DNA from 2 places in the Allobosea sp. 05L423 genome. Region 2 is predicted to be linked to the other one. Evidence: predicted binding sites of a transcription regulator. Region 2 holds the regulator's gene; the other holds the start of a gene.
The links. Region 2 encodes PhoB, which activates phosphate uptake and scavenging genes when phosphate is short. Its sites were predicted from a motif close to TGTCATNNANCTGTCAT; they were not measured.
Positions count from the first base shown of each region.

Region 1 (7,462 bases), on a different contig from region 2:
GACGCTCAAGCTCGCCTTCCCGCCGGACGGCGCGCGCATCGACCTGTCCGCCGCCGCCCTCGACGGCAAGGGCCAGCTCAACCTCAAGGCCGCCGGCGGCTCGCCGCCCTATACCTGGCTGGTCGACGGCACGCCGGTGACGGAACCCCAGCGCCGGCGCGAAACGCAGTGGCAGCCACCCGGCAAGGGCTTCATGCGGATTTCCGTGATCGACGGCACCGGCGCGAGCGAGAGCGTGTCCATCAGGCTGCAGTAAGCGCGCCGAAAGCCCCGTCCAGGCGCGCCTGCGGGGTTTCTGGCTTGTGAGCATCCGGGGATGCGCGGAGCCTGGCGGCGTTCGCAGTCGACGGCTGCGTGCCGATGTCGAGTCGATGTCGATGGTGTCGAACAGCGACGACCTCGCGCTGCCCGGCTCCGCGCACGGGTATCTGGGGGTCCGCTTCGCTTGGACGCCCGGCGAGGGCGGAGGCCTGCCTGTTCGGCCTGTGCGAAGTCGGCACCTCCGCGCCTGACGGACCCGCAACGGTCCGGCGCGCGCGAAACCCGCAATCCCCTCCGGCCTGCGATGCCTCGCGAAGCCCCCGGTCGGAAGGGACGCGGGGAGAATAGGCATGGGGCGGAGCAGCGGGGATAAGTTTGCCTGCAATCGGGAGCGTCATGCCCGGGCTTGACCCGAGCATCTCATGCCGAAAGAGGCTCCTGCGCCGTCACGTCCGGCGATTCCCGGGCCTCCGCTACGCTTCGCCCGAGAATGACGTAGGTGCCCCTACTCCGCCGGATGCGGGTGCGCCCCGTGCGCCTCGTCATGCGCGCCGTGGCGCGAGCCGTGGACCTTGCGGGCCAGGTAGCTGTAGGCGACCGGCACCACATAGAGCGTCAGCAGCGTGCCGAAGGTCATGCCGCCGACGATGACCCAGCCGATCTGCGAGCGGCTTTCCGCGCCCGCGCCATGGGCGATGGCGAGCGGCACCGCGCCGAGCACCATCGCGCCCGTGGTCATCAGGATCGGCCGCAGGCGCAGCTCCGCCGCCTCCACGAGGGCGTCGATCATCTCCTTGCCCTCCTCGCGCAGCTGGTTGGTGAACTCCAGGATCAGGATGCCGTGCTTGGTGATCAGGCCGACCAGCGTGATCAGGCCGATCTGGCTGTACACGTTCATCGTCCCGCCCGTGTAGTAGAGCGCGGCGAGCGCGCCCGTGAGCGAGAGCGGCACCGAGACCATGATCACGATCGGATCGACGAAGCTCTCGAACTGCGCCGCCAGCACCAGATAGATGAAGCCGAGCGCCAGCAGGAAGACGAGGAAGATGCTCGCGCCCGACTGCTTGAACTCGCGGCTCTGGCCGGAATAATCGACCTGGACCGAGGACGGCAACACGCGGGCCGTCGCATCCTCCAGCACCTTGAGCGCGTCGCCGAGCGAGTAGCCGGGCGCCGGCAGCGCCGTGATCGTGGCCGAGCGCAGCTGGTTGAAGCGGACCAGCTCCTTGGGCGCGACGGTCTCCTCGATCCTGACCAGGCTCGACAGCTGCACCACGGCGCCGCTGCGGCCCATCAGATAGATCGATTGCAGCGCCTGCGGCGTGTTGCGCTCCGAACCGGCGACCTGCAGCATCACGTCGTACTGCTTGCTGTTCATGTTGAAGCGCGTGACCTGGCGCCCTCCGAGCAGCGTCTCCATGGTGCGGCCGATGACATCGACGCCGACGCCGAGGTCGGCAGCGCGCTGCCGGTCGATCGTGACCCGGATCTGCGGCTTGTCGAGAATCAGGTTCGTCTCGACGTTCGAGAGCGCCGGAGAGTCGGCGACCTCCCGCATCAGCTGATCGACATAGCTCTTGAGCTGCGCATAGCTCTCCGAAGAGCGCAGCACGAACTCCACCGGCTTGCTGTTGGCGTTGCCCTGGCCGAGCGAGGGCGGGTTGTTGGCGAAGAGGCGGATGCCGGGGATCTGTCCGAGCTCGCGGGTAATGTCGGCGACGAGATCCTGCTGCTTGCGCTCGCGCTCCTCCCAGGGCTTGAGCCGGGCAATGGCGATGGCACGGGTCACGTCGGGGAAGCCGACGATGACGAGATAGGTATCCACCTCCTGGAGCTTGCTGAAATACTCCTCGACCCGCCGGGCGTAGCTCGCCGTGAAGGACATGGTCGCCCCTTCCGGCGCGACGCCGATCACGTTGATCGTGCCGCGATCCTCGACCGGCGCCAGCTCCGCGCGCAGATGCGTGAAGAAGTAATAGCCGCCGCCGGCGACGCCGACCGCGAGCAGGACGATGAGCGGGCGCACCGTCAGGGCGGCGCGCAGCGAAGCCTTGTAGCCCCGCGACAGCCCCTGGAAGCCACGCTCCAGCACGTTGTACAGCCAGCTATGCTTGTCGTGGTGGCGCAGGAGCTTGGCGCACATCATCGGCGTCAGCGTCAGCGCGACGAAGCCCGAGACCAAGACCGCGCCGGCGAGCGTGAGCGCGAACTCGATGAAGAGCTTGCCGGTGCGGCCGGTCGAGAACGCCATCGGCGCATAGACCGCCACCAGCGTCAGCGTCATCGCCACCACCGCGAAGGCGATCTCGTTGATGCCGCGGATCGCCGCCTTGGTCGGCTCCAGGCCGTCCTCGATATGGCGGTGGACGTTCTCCAGCACCACGATGGCGTCGTCGACGACGAGGCCGATGGCGAGCACCATCGAGAGCAGCGTCAGCGTGTTGACGGTGAAGCCGAACGCATACATCAGCGCGAAGGAGCCGATCAGCGAGACGGGGATCGTCACCAGCGGAATCAGCGTCGCCCTGAGCGAGCGCAGGAAGACGAAGATGATGAGGACGACGAGGACGATCGCCTCGATGATCGTCTGGAACACCGCCTTGATCGAGCGGTCGATGAAGATCGAGCTGTCGTAGGAGACCGCGATCGACATGCCGTCGGGCAGATCCTCGATGATCCCCGGCAGGGCGGCGCGCACGCCGGACGAGACGTCGAGCGGGTTCGCGGTCGCCTGCTTGACGATGCCGACCGTCACCGAGGGCGAGCCCTTGAACCAGGCCGCGTTGCGCTCCTCGAGCGCGCCGAGCTCGACGCGCGCGAGATCCTTCAGCTTGATCGGGAAGCCGGCGGCATCCTTCACCACGATCTCGCGGAACTGCTCCGGCGTGACCAAGCCGGTCTGCGACAGCACGGTGAACTCGCGGTCGCTGCTCTCGATCCGGCCCGACGGAATCTCGATGTTCTGGGCGCGAACCGCCGCCTCGATCTGCTGGACGGTCACGTCATAGGCCGAGAGGCGCGAGCGATCGAGCCAGATGCGCATCGCATATTGCCGCTGGCCGAGGATGCGGACCTCGGCGACGCCCGTGATGTTCTGGACGCGCTCGGCGATGAAGCGATCGGCAAAGTCGGTCAGCTCGAGCGGGCTATGCCGCGTGCTGGTCAGAGACAGATAGAGGACCGGCTGCGAATCCGCCTCGACCTTGGCGATGATCGGTTCGTCGATCTCTTCCGGCATGCGCCCGCGCACACGGCTGACGCGGTCGCGCACGTCCGACGCGGCGACATCGGGGTCGATGTCCGGCCGGAAGCGCACCGAGATCTGGCTGCGTTCCTGGCGGCTGGCCGAGGAGATGATCTCGATGCCCTCGATGCCGGCGATCGAGTTCTCCAGGATCTGCGTGACCTGGGTCTCGATGATCTCGGCCGAGGCACCGCGATAGATCGTCTGCACCGAGACGATCGGCTCGTCGATATTCGGATACTCGCGGACGGTCAGGCGGCCATAGCAGACGATGCCGATCAGCATCACCAGCAGGCTCAGCACCGTCGAGAGGACGGGCCTGCGGACGAAGAGTTCGAAGAGGCTCATCAGAGCTGGCTCGTCTGGACAGGCTTTTCCTTGATGGAGATGGTGCTGCCGTCACGCAGCCGCATCTGACCGGCGGTGATGATCTGCATGCCGGGCTTCAGCCCGCTGACCACCTCGACCTTGCCGGGCAGCCGCTTGCCGAGCTCGACCGCGACGCGGCGCGCCTTGCCGTTCTCCGCCACGTAGATCATCTTGCCGACACCGTCCGGGACCACCGCCATCTCGGGGATGATCATGGCGTTCTCGCGCTGGTCGACCGTGATCGACAGCCGGGCGAAAAGGCCGGGCTTCAGGGCGAGGTCGCCGTTCGGAACGTTGGCGCGCAGGCGGATCGCGCGGCCGTTGACGTCGACGACCGGGTCGATCGCGAAGATCTGGCCCGTGAAAGTCCGGTCCGGAACGGCATCGACGCGCACCTGGACGGGCTGGCCGACCTTGACGCGGCTCAGATAAATCTCCGGCACCCGGAAATCGACCTTGATCGGGTCGATGCTGGTCAGCACGATCAGCGGCTTGCCGACGGAGACATAATCGCCGATGCCGACCGAGCGCAGGCCGACGACGCCGCTGAACGGCGCGACGATGGTCGATTGCGCGAGCTTGGCCTTGGCAAGCTGGACGCGCGCCTCGCTGGAGGCGAGCCGCGCCGTCGACTCGTCGAGCGCGACCTGCGTGCCCGAGCCGCGCTGCACCAGCGCCCTCAGCCGCTCGTTGGTGTCGCGCGCCAGCCCGAGATCGGCCAGCGCCTGCTTCAGCTCGGCATCGAGGATGGCGGTATCGAGCTTAACCAGATCCTGACCGGCCTTGACCCGCTCGCCCTCCTTGAAGCCGAGAGCGACGACGCGGCCGGCGATTTCGGAAGCGATGATCACGGATTCATCCGCGGCGAGCGTGCCGAGAGCCTCGACCTCCTCGTTGACGGTCATCGTCTCGACGGAAGCCACCTCCACCGGCACGGCGCGCGGCCCGGAAACGGCGCTGGCCTGGGCCTGCTGCGTGCCGGCACGCTGGTTGCGGTAGGCGTAATAGCCGCCGCCGGCGAGCGCCGCGACCACGACGAGGAGAACAAACCGCTTCATAAGACTGGACGCTCCGATACCGCGCGACTATCTTAGACTGGACAGTCTAGTTTGATAAGAGGCCACCTGCGCGGGGGAGCATGGCTGATACCCCTCTCCGCCGTCACCGGGCGACCTCTCTCAACGAACCGGCAGACGCCGAGGCAAGACCCGTGCCGAAACCCCTCCGGCGAAACGGCACCAAGACCCGCCTGCTCGACTCCAACCAGACCGAAACGAACCCGGCCAAATCCCCTTCCGCCGAACGCGCGCGCCCCGACAAGCACGACGCCATCACCCGCGCTGCCGCCGAAACCTTCCTCGCGGAGGGGTTCGAACGCGCGAGCCTCGACCAGATCGCCCATCGGGCCGGTGTTTCGAAACAGACGATCTACAGCCATTTCGCCGATAAGGAAGCGCTGTTCAAGGCGATTTGTGCCGGCCTCACGGAAACGTTGACTCTGCCGCTCGAGCAGGCGTCGCCCGCCGCCGATCTGCGCAGCGCCCTGGTGCGCCTGGGCGAGGACATGCTCAAGCTCATGCTGCGCCCGGCCTCCCTCGATCTGCACCGGCTGGTGGTCAGCGCCTCGCCGCGCTTTCCCGAGCTCGGCCGCGTCGCCTATGAGGCTGGCGCCAAGAGAATGAGCGCCGCGATCGTGACGCTGCTCATCGAACGGTCACGCGTCGGCGACGGCGTCGCCCGCCCGCTCGGCCTCGCCGAAGCTGATCTCCTCGCCGAGCAGTTCGTCGGCATGCTGCGCGGCCTGCATCAATTGCGCGGCCTTCTCGGGGTCAAGCCGATGCCGGCCGCCCAACGGAAAGCCTATGTGCGCGCCTGCGTCGATGCGCTGCTGAACTCGCTCTGATAAGGCCTTCGGGGCCGCCCAACCGCGCTTTCGGCCACTGTCACGCCGCTGTCATCAGCGGCCGCTAGCTCTCGTCGCCATGGAGACGCGTTGCCCCCCCGGCTTGGGCCGGACGGGGCTGCGCTCATGCCCGCATCGTGCGCGAGAACCCACCACATGCTGCGTATCGAAGGTCTGACCAAGCGCTTTGGCGACAAGAACGCTGTCGACAATGTCTCGCTGTCGATCCCGAAGGGAGAGATGGTTGGCGTGATCGGCAGGTCCGGAGCCGGCAAATCAACCCTGCTGCGCATGCTGAATCGGCTGGCCGAGCCAACCTCCGGCCGGATCGCCTGCGAGGAGCAGGAGGTCACGGCGCTGAAGGGGGCCTCGCTGCGGCGCTGGCGCCGTGACACGGCGATGATCTTCCAGCAGTTCAACCTCGTCGGCCGCTTGGACGTGCTGACCAATGTGCTGCTCGGGCGCCTGAACCACCGCTCCGCCGCCCTGACCCTGGTCAAGAGCTTCTCGGAAGACGACAAGATCCGCGCCATTGCGGCGCTCGAGCGTCTCGATATGGGGCATCTGTTGGCACAGCGCGCCGAGACCCTGTCCGGCGGCCAGCAGCAGCGCGTCGCCATCGCCCGCGCGCTCGTCCAGGAGCCGCGCATCATCCTCGCTGACGAGCCGATTGCCTCGCTCGACCCGCGCAACACCCAGGTCGTCATGGACGCGCTGTTCCGCATCAATCGCGAGGACGGCATCACCGTGATGTGCAACCTGCACGACCTCGACATCGCTGCGAAGTATTGCGACCGGCTGATCGGCATGTCGGCCGGCAAGGTGGTGTTCGACGACGTGCCGCAGGCGCTGACCCGCGAGGTCGCGGCCGAACTCTACGGCATCGAGGCCAAGGATGCCGGCGCCGAGGCGCTGGATGCGCTCGACGCCATCGCCGCCTCCGAAGCGAAGCGCGCGCGCCAGAAGATCGCCTGACAAGCGAAGGATCGCCGGCGCTGCCGGAGGCCGCCGCTGCGAGAAGACCAGCCCGACAGCAACCAGGAGCAGACCCAATGCTGACCCGTCGCCATACCCTCAAGCTCGCTGCCGCCGGCCTCGCGGCCGCCGCTGCCCCGGCCTTCGCCCAGGACTGGAAGGCGAAGTATCCGGAGCTCGTCTTCGCGATCATCCCGGCAGAGAATGCTTCGGGCGTCGTCGAGCGCTACACCCCCTTCGTGAACTACCTCGCGAAGGAACTCGGCACCAAGGTGACGCTGCGCATCGCCAATGACTACGCCGCGATCATCGAGGGCCAGCGCGCCGGCAACATCCATATCGGCATGTACGGCCCGGCTTCCTTCGCCCGCGCCCGCATGACCGGCGCCAAGGTCGACGCCTTCGCGATCGAGACCAATCTCGACGGCACCAAGGGCTATCATTCGGTCTTCTACGTGAAGAAGGACTCGCCCTACCAGAAGGTCGAGGACCTCAAGGGCAAGAATCTCGGCCTCGTCGATCCGAACTCCACCTCTGGCAACAACGTGCCGCGCTTCGTCCTCAACCAGATGAAGATCGAGCCGGAAACCTTCTTCTCCAAGGTCGTCTACACCGGCAGCCACGAGAACGCGGTCATCGCGCTGCAGCAGGGCACCGTCGACATCGCCGCCAACTGGTGGAACGACGAGCAGGAATCCAACCTGCAGCGC
Region 1 is NZ_JBFTOA010000012.1:103,594-111,055, forward strand. It holds gene pbpC (penicillin-binding protein 1C) at 1-256, shown strand, start outside; gene AC1DNE_RS21990 (efflux RND transporter permease subunit) at 767-3,853, opposite strand; gene AC1DNE_RS21995 (efflux RND transporter periplasmic adaptor subunit) at 3,853-4,932, opposite strand; gene AC1DNE_RS22000 (TetR/AcrR family transcriptional regulator) at 5,085-5,777, shown strand; gene phnC (phosphonate ABC transporter ATP-binding protein) at 5,934-6,752, shown strand; gene phnD (phosphonate ABC transporter substrate-binding protein) at 6,830-7,462, shown strand, end outside.
Region 1: phnC (phosphonate ABC transporter ATP-binding protein) is a predicted target of PhoB. The motif match lies at 5,816-5,832, and genes of this name have one in related genera.

Region 2 (7,462 bases):
ATCTCGCTCAACAACCAGAAGGGCGCGGATGCCTGGCCGATCACCTCGGCGACCTTCATCCTGGTCCATGCCAAGCCGGAGAAGCCGGAAGAGGTGCAGGCCGCGCTGAAGTTCTTCGACTGGGCCTACAAGAGCGGCGACAAGCTGGCGAGCGAGCTCGATTACGTCGCCCTGCCGTCGACCGTGAAGGATCAGGTCCGCAACGCCTGGAAGGGCGTGACCGACACCGCCGGCAAGCCGATCTTCTGATCGCTGCCAGCGACAAGGTGAGGCGGGCCAGTCCCGCCTCACCGATACATGCAGCCCTCATCCTGAGGAGCCGCGGTATGCGGCGTCGCGAAGGATGATCCAGAGCGCACTGGAGCCTCCTTCGGGACGCTCCTGCGGAGCGCTCCTCAGGATGAGGGCTGAGGTTGATCGGAGTCGGGTGACCGGCTGCAGGCAACCTCTGCCACGACACCGGAGCCTCCGCGGATGACCGCAGCAACCGACATGACGAGCATCCCCGGCGCGAGGCCGGCCGCCCGCAAGACGCCGAAGGCGGGGTTCGACCTCTTCTTCCGCAATGCCAGCTTCGCGGCGGCGCTGCTCGTGCTGGTGCTGCTCGCCGGCATCATGATCTCGATGATCATCGGCGGCTGGCCGGCCTTCCGCGAGTTCGGCCTCGGTTTCATCACCTCCAGCGTCTGGGATACGCAGAACGAGCAGTACGGCGCCTGGCCGGCCATCGTCGGCACGCTTTCGACGGCGTTGATCGCGCTGGCGATCGGCGTGCCGCTTTCGCTCGGCATCGCAGTCTACCTGACCCAACTGGCGCCGGGCTGGTTCAAGAAACCGGTCGCCACCGCGATCGAGCTGCTCGCCGCCGTGCCCTCGATCATCTACGGCATGTGGGGCCTGTTCGTCTTCGTGCCGCTCTTTGCGGCCTATGTGCAGATCCCGCTCTCGAACATCGTCGAGGGCATGCCGGTCGTCGGCACCATCCTCTATTCACGCTCGCCCTCGGGCCTCGGCATCTTCACCGCCGGCCTGATCCTGGCCTTCATGATCGTGCCGTTCATCGCCTCGATCACCCGCGACATGCTGGAGCAGATCCCCTCCGTGCTCCGCGAAAGCGCCTACGGCATCGGGGCGACGACATGGGAGGTCGTGCGCCACGTGCTGGTGCCGCAGGCCGGCGTCTCGATCATCGGCGCGATCATGCTCGGCCTCGGCCGCGCGCTCGGCGAAACGATGGCGGTCACCTTCGTCGTCGGCAACGCCAACCGCCTGTCGGCCTCGATCCTCGATCCCGGCTCGACCATCGCCTCGCGCATCGCCAACGAATTCAACGAGGCGATGGGCCTGCAGCTCAACGCGCTGATCGCGCTGGGCTGCATCCTGTTCTTCGTCACCTTCGTCGTCCTCGTCATCGCGCGGCTGCTGGTCGCCCGCGTCAAGCGCTACTGAGGTCTTTCGTCCATGACCATGACGACCACGCCCCGCGAGCTGCCGCACACCCCCTGGGGGCGCGTGCGCCAGTCCCGCCGCACCGCCGACCGGCTGATGAAGATCATCGCGACCGGCTTCACCTTCTGCGCCATCTTCGTGCTGTTCTGGATCCTCGGCATGCTGCTGGTGAAGGGCATCGGCGGCCTCTCGCTCGCCACCTTCACCGCGGTCACTCCCGGCCCGGGCACGGAAGGCGGCGGCCTCGCCAACGCCATCGTCGGCTCCTTCGTGCTGACCTTCCTCGGCATTGCCATCGCAACCCCGATCGGGGTTCTCGCGGGCACCTGGCTCGCCGAATACGGCAGGGGTTCCAAGCTCGCGCACCTGATCCGCTTCATCAACGACATCCTGCTCTCGGCGCCGTCGATCCTGATCGGCCTGTTCGTCTACGTCATCCTGGTCGAGCCCTTCCGCGGCTACTCCGGCTGGGCCGGCGGCGTCGCGCTCGGCATCATCGCGATCCCGGTCATCGTGCGCACCACCGAGGACATGCTGAACCTCGTCCCCGGCCCGCTGCGCGAGGCGGGGGCCGCGCTGGGCGCGCCGCCTTCGGTCGTCATCACCTCCGTGACCTGGCGTGCGGCGAAGGCCGGCATGATGACGGGCATCCTGCTGGCGCTCGCCCGCATCGCCGGCGAGACGGCGCCGCTGCTCTTCACGGCTCTGAACAACAATTTCTGGTTCTCGCCCTCGCTCGCCGGCGGCGTCTCGAACCTGCCCGTCACGATCTATCAGTTCGCCTCCGCTCCCTACGAGAACTGGCAGCAGCTCGCCTGGGCGGGATCGCTGATCATCACGGTCTCGATCCTGCTGCTTTCGCTCATTGCCCGCCGCGTCGTCGCTGGCGGCAAATAAGACTTGAATCCAACCCGGTCGCGCCCGACCTTGAGGACCATGTCGATGCTTTCGACCCTTGAACTCTCCCCGCAGACGCTCGATGCCGAGGCGCCCGTCCGGATCGCGGTGAAGAACCTCGATTTCTACTACGGCGAGCACCGGGCGCTGAAGAACATCAATCTCGATTTCCGCGACCGGCACGTCACCGCGCTGATCGGCCCTTCCGGCTGCGGCAAGTCGACCCTGCTGCGCATCTTCAACCGGATCTACTCGCTTTATCCCGAGCAGAAGGCCACCGGCGAGATCCTGCTCGACGGCCGCAACATCATCTCCAACGACGTCGACGTGAACGAGCTGCGCTCGCGCGTCGGCATGGTCTTCCAGAAGCCGACGCCCTTCCCGATGTCGATCTACGACAACGTCGCCTTCGGCATCCGCCTCTACGAGAAGCCGCCGAAGTCCGAGCTCGACGACCGTGTCGAGGGGGCGCTGCGCCGTGCCGCGCTGTGGGACGAGGTCAAGGACAAGCTGAAGAGCTCCGGCATGGGCCTCTCCGGCGGCCAGCAGCAGCGCCTGTGCATCGCCCGCACCATCGCGCAGAAGCCGGAAGTGATCCTGTTCGACGAGCCGACCTCCGCGCTCGACCCGATCTCCACCGGCAAGATCGAGGACCTGCTGGAGCAGCTGAAGAGCGACTTCACGATCGCGATCGTGACGCACAACATGCAGCAAGCTGCACGCATCTCGCAGTACACCGCCTTCATGTATCTGGGCGAGGTCATCGAGTTCGCGCCGACCAACACCATCTTCATGAACCCGGCCAAGAAGCAGACGCAGGACTACGTCACCGGCCGGTTCGGCTGAGCCGCGGCAGAGTTCTTTGTTTGTCGCATTTTCTTCGCGCGAACCGGTCCGATTTCGCTTGAAAATGCTTTGAGGATAACGCCATGACCGACCACATCGTCCGCTCCTACGACACCGATCTCGAAGGCATCCGCCGCAGTCTTGCCGAAATGGGCGGCATGGCCGAGCGCATGCTGGGCGACTCCACCGTGGCGCTGGTGCGCCGCGACACCGGCCTCGCCCAGAAGATCATCACCGCCGACCAGCGCCTCGACAACCTGCAGCGGGACGTCGAAGAGAAGGCGGTGCTGACCATCGCCCGGCGCCAGCCGCTCGCGAACGACCTGCGCGAACTGATCTCGGCGATCCGCATCGCGGCCGACATCGAGCGCGTCGGCGATCTCGCCAAGAACATCGCCAAGCGCGCCGTCGCCATCGCCGGCCAGTTCCAGCCGCCGCACCGCGCCGTGGTCGGGCTCGAGCACATCAGCCGCCTGGTGCAGGCGCAACTCAAGGACGTGCTCGACGCCTACGCCGCAGGCAACGAGCAGAAGGCGCTCGAGGTCTGGCGCCGCGACGACGAGATCGACGCGCTCTACACCTCGCTGTTCCGCGAACTCCTGACCTACATGATGGAGGATCCGCGCAACATCACCTTCTGCACGCATCTCCTGTTCTGCGCGAAGAACATCGAGCGCATCGGCGACCACACCACCAACATCGCCGAGACGATCCATTACCTCATCACCGGCGACTCGCTCGACGTGAACCGGCCGAAGCTCGACACGACCAATATCGAAGTCGAGGCGGTCACGGGCAGCTGAGGCGAGGCAAGGAATCATGGCCGCACGCATCCTGATCGTCGAGGACGAGGAGCCGCTGACCCTGCTGCTGCGCTACAATCTCGAAGCCGAGGGCTTCGAGGTGGACAGCGTGGCGCGCGGGGACGATGCGGAGCTTCATCTGCGCGACCACACCCCCGATCTCGTGCTGCTCGACTGGATGCTGCCGGGCCTCTCCGGGATCGAGCTCTGCCGCCGGCTGCGGTCGCGGCGCGACACCGAGCGCGTGCCGATCATCATGCTGACCGCGCGGGGCGAGGAAACCGAGCGCGTGCGCGGGCTCGCGACCGGCGCCGACGACTATGTGGTGAAGCCCTTTTCGTTGCCGGAATTGATCGCGCGCATCCAGGCGCTGCTCCGCCGCGCCAAGCCGGGCCATGTCGCGGGACTGCTTGCCGCCGGCGACCTCGAACTCGACCGCACCACACGGCGCGTCCGCCGCGCCGGCAGCGAGTTGCATCTCGGCCCGACCGAGTTCAGGCTGCTGGAGTTCCTGATGCAGGCGCCCGGCCGCGTCTATTCGCGCGCCCAGCTGCTCGACGCCGTCTGGGGCCGCGACGTCTATATCGACGAGCGCACCGTCGACGTCCATGTCGGCCGGCTGCGCAAGGCGATCACGCCCGCCAATACCAAGGACCCGCTGCGTACCGTGCGCGGCGCCGGCTACGCCTTCGACGAGACTTTTGCGCGCAGCTGAGCGGCGCTCCAGCTCTCCTCCTCATCGCAGCTTACGGTGAGTCTCGCCTGCTCGCTCGCGTTGACCCTGAAAGTCAGCGCGAGCCAGAGGAGGTCGCCATGAGCAAGATGCCGCCAGTCCCGCCGGCCAGTCGAAGCGACAAGGGCCCGGGCGAGCGGGATCATGCCGGGCACGATATGCGCAGCGCTAGGAGGTGGCGAGCGAGCGCCGGCCGGGCCAGCATGACCAGCAGGGCAACACCCGCATCAACACGAGCCATCAGGGTCTGCAGCAGGATCGTTGAGGAGGCTGCCTCATGTCGGCCTCGACCAAGGCGCCGCAAAGCATCCGGCACGGCGGCCCGGGCTCGTCCCATGAGAATGCGAGGAAGTCGCCGGGCATCCGCAAGCCGCCTGCCGACGACGAAACCCGGCAGGTTCGCGTTTCGGGCGGTGGCGGCGAGCGCGACAGCCATCGCTTGCATGATCCGGCCCGCAAGGGTGGCGGCCCCGCGAGAAGCCCCCTACAGGACGATCCCTGAAGGGGCCGGCAGGAGCCTCAGCCCTCTCGGTAGAAGAGGCGGCGCAAGCTGTGCTTGGCCGCTTCCAGCGTCCTGCGCCGCTCGGCCGGCAGGTTCCGGCCGGCGCGGTTGATGTAGAAAGTCAGCATCGACATCGCCGAGCGATAGGGGCTCGACTTGCGGAGCCGGCTGTGTTCAGCCGACCGCTTCAGCGAACGTGCGATCCGTCGCGGATCGCCCTGCTTGAACACCGCCTTCTCAAGATCGAGCGCGTTGCTCCGGGTGGTGATATCGGCCGACCACCTGCGTTTGTGGGCAGTCATGGCGTCCTCCTGTCGGTCAGGCGTTTGGCCCGCCCTCGATGTCACCGGCCCAGGTCAGTGCGGTCTCGTACTCCTCCGGCTTGAAGGTGCGGACGGTCACGAAGGGGATCGCTGGGTTGAGCAGGTCGACGAAGGCGGCAAGCCAGCCCCTGTCGGTGATCACCGCCTCGCGCGGGAAGCGCTGCAGCTCCCAGAGCTTGCCGAGGCTGTAGCGCGCATCCTTCCAGGCGGCAGCCAGGGTCATATCGGTGAAATCGGTGAGGTCGGCGAGGATGCCGACCTTCTCGTGTCGCGCGAGCTTCGCCTCGATATCGGCCATGATCCCATCGAGATCGTCACTGGTCAGCGTCTGCGACAGGCGGTAGGCGCCGACATGGTCCGGGGCAGGCAGAATGGTGAACATGGCTCCTCCTTGCTCCAGACAACGCGGGGCAAGAGCGGAAGTTTCGCCCGATGATCAGGCCGCTGCGGGCGCACGGGTGGCGGCGTCGAACCGGGCCGCTTCGGCGCGCAGCCAGCCGACGAATTCATCGAGGCCGGGGCGTTGCGGCTGGCCAACCGGGAGGGTGAGCCAACAGCCCGTCGCACTGGTGAAGCCGAGGCCGAGCGGGTTGATAAGCGCGCCGGAAGCCAGCTCGTCGGCGACATAGCAGCGCGGCATCAGAGCGACGCCCAGCCCGGCGACGGCGGCGCTGGTGATCACGGAATAGTAGCCGTAACGCACGGTGTGCTCGGGCACCGCGCCGCGCAGGTCGTGGGCCTCGGTGAACTCGGCCCAGAAGGTCGGCATCTGGTAGTGCTGCAGCAGCGTCATCTTCTGGATATCGGCGGCACGACGAAAGCCGCCCATGCGCTCGACCAGGCTCGGCGCGGCGACGAGGGCAACGTCGCGGCCGAAGAGGTAATGCGCCTCCTTGCCGGGCCAGGGCGGGACGCCATGGGCAATGTCGAGATCGGGCTCCTCGGTCTCGCTCTCGCTGACATAGTTGGTGAACTGGACGTCGACGCCGGGATGCGCCGCAGCGAAGGCCGGAAAGCGCGACATCAGCCAGCGCTCGCCGACGATGGCGACCATGTGCAGGCGGATCGGCCGGGCAATGGCGCTGCGCTCGGCGAGGCGCCGGGCGCCCCGCTCCATCTGCTCCAGCGCGGCTTCGGCATAGGGCAGATAGATCGCGCCGGCCTCGGTGAGCTTGAGGCCGAGCGGGCTGCGGTCGAACAGCACGGCACCGAGATGGTGTTCCAGCGACAGGATCTGCTTGGAGACGGCACTCTGCGTCAGGTTGACGACCAGGGCGGCGCGGGCGGTCGAGCCCAGCCTTGCAACCGTGGTGAAAGCTCGCAAAGCGGTCGATGACGGAGGAGGCCGGCCGGCGGCCATGGGGTATTCCTTTTTGGACTATCGCTGCGGAGATCGTTTCGTTTGCCGGGCTTTCGGTCAAGAGGCCATTCTTCCCTAACGGGAGGACAAGCTCATGAACCAGACGACGCGCCTGTGGGGTGGACGCTTCCGCAAGCCGCCCGATCCGCGGCTGATGAAGCTGTCGAGCGCGGCCGGTGAGCACGCGAGGCTGGTGCCGCAGGATGTTGCGGGCGGCAAGGCGCATGCGGCCGAACTCGGACGCGCCGGGCTGCTGACGGCGCAGGAGCTCCAGACCATCCTGACCGCGCTCGACGCGATCGCGCGGGACACGGTCGAGGGGCGGATCACGCCCGGCCCGCAGGACGAGGATGTCCATACCTTCATCGAGCGCATCCTGACCGAGCGGATCGGCTCGACGGGCGCCAAGCTCCGGGCAGGGCGCTCGCGCAACGACCAGGCCGCGAACAATCTCAAGCTCTATCTGCGCGCGAAGTCGCGCTCGCTCGCGGCGATGCTGGCGGAACTCCTGACCGCGATCGCCGATCAGGCCGAGCTGCATGCGGCCTC
Region 2 is NZ_JBFTOA010000011.1:164,761-172,222, reverse strand. It holds gene pstS (phosphate ABC transporter substrate-binding protein PstS) at 1-249, shown strand, start outside; gene pstC (phosphate ABC transporter permease subunit PstC) at 475-1,449, shown strand; gene pstA (phosphate ABC transporter permease PstA) at 1,462-2,346, shown strand; gene pstB (phosphate ABC transporter ATP-binding protein PstB) at 2,386-3,192, shown strand; gene phoU (phosphate signaling complex protein PhoU) at 3,276-3,995, shown strand; gene phoB (phosphate regulon transcriptional regulator PhoB) at 4,012-4,710, shown strand; gene AC1DNE_RS21460 (hypothetical protein) at 5,006-5,230, shown strand; gene AC1DNE_RS21455 (DUF3175 domain-containing protein) at 5,248-5,532, opposite strand; gene AC1DNE_RS21450 (SpoIIAA family protein) at 5,549-5,935, opposite strand; gene AC1DNE_RS21445 (LysR family transcriptional regulator) at 5,990-6,913, opposite strand; gene argH (argininosuccinate lyase) at 7,008-7,462, shown strand, end outside.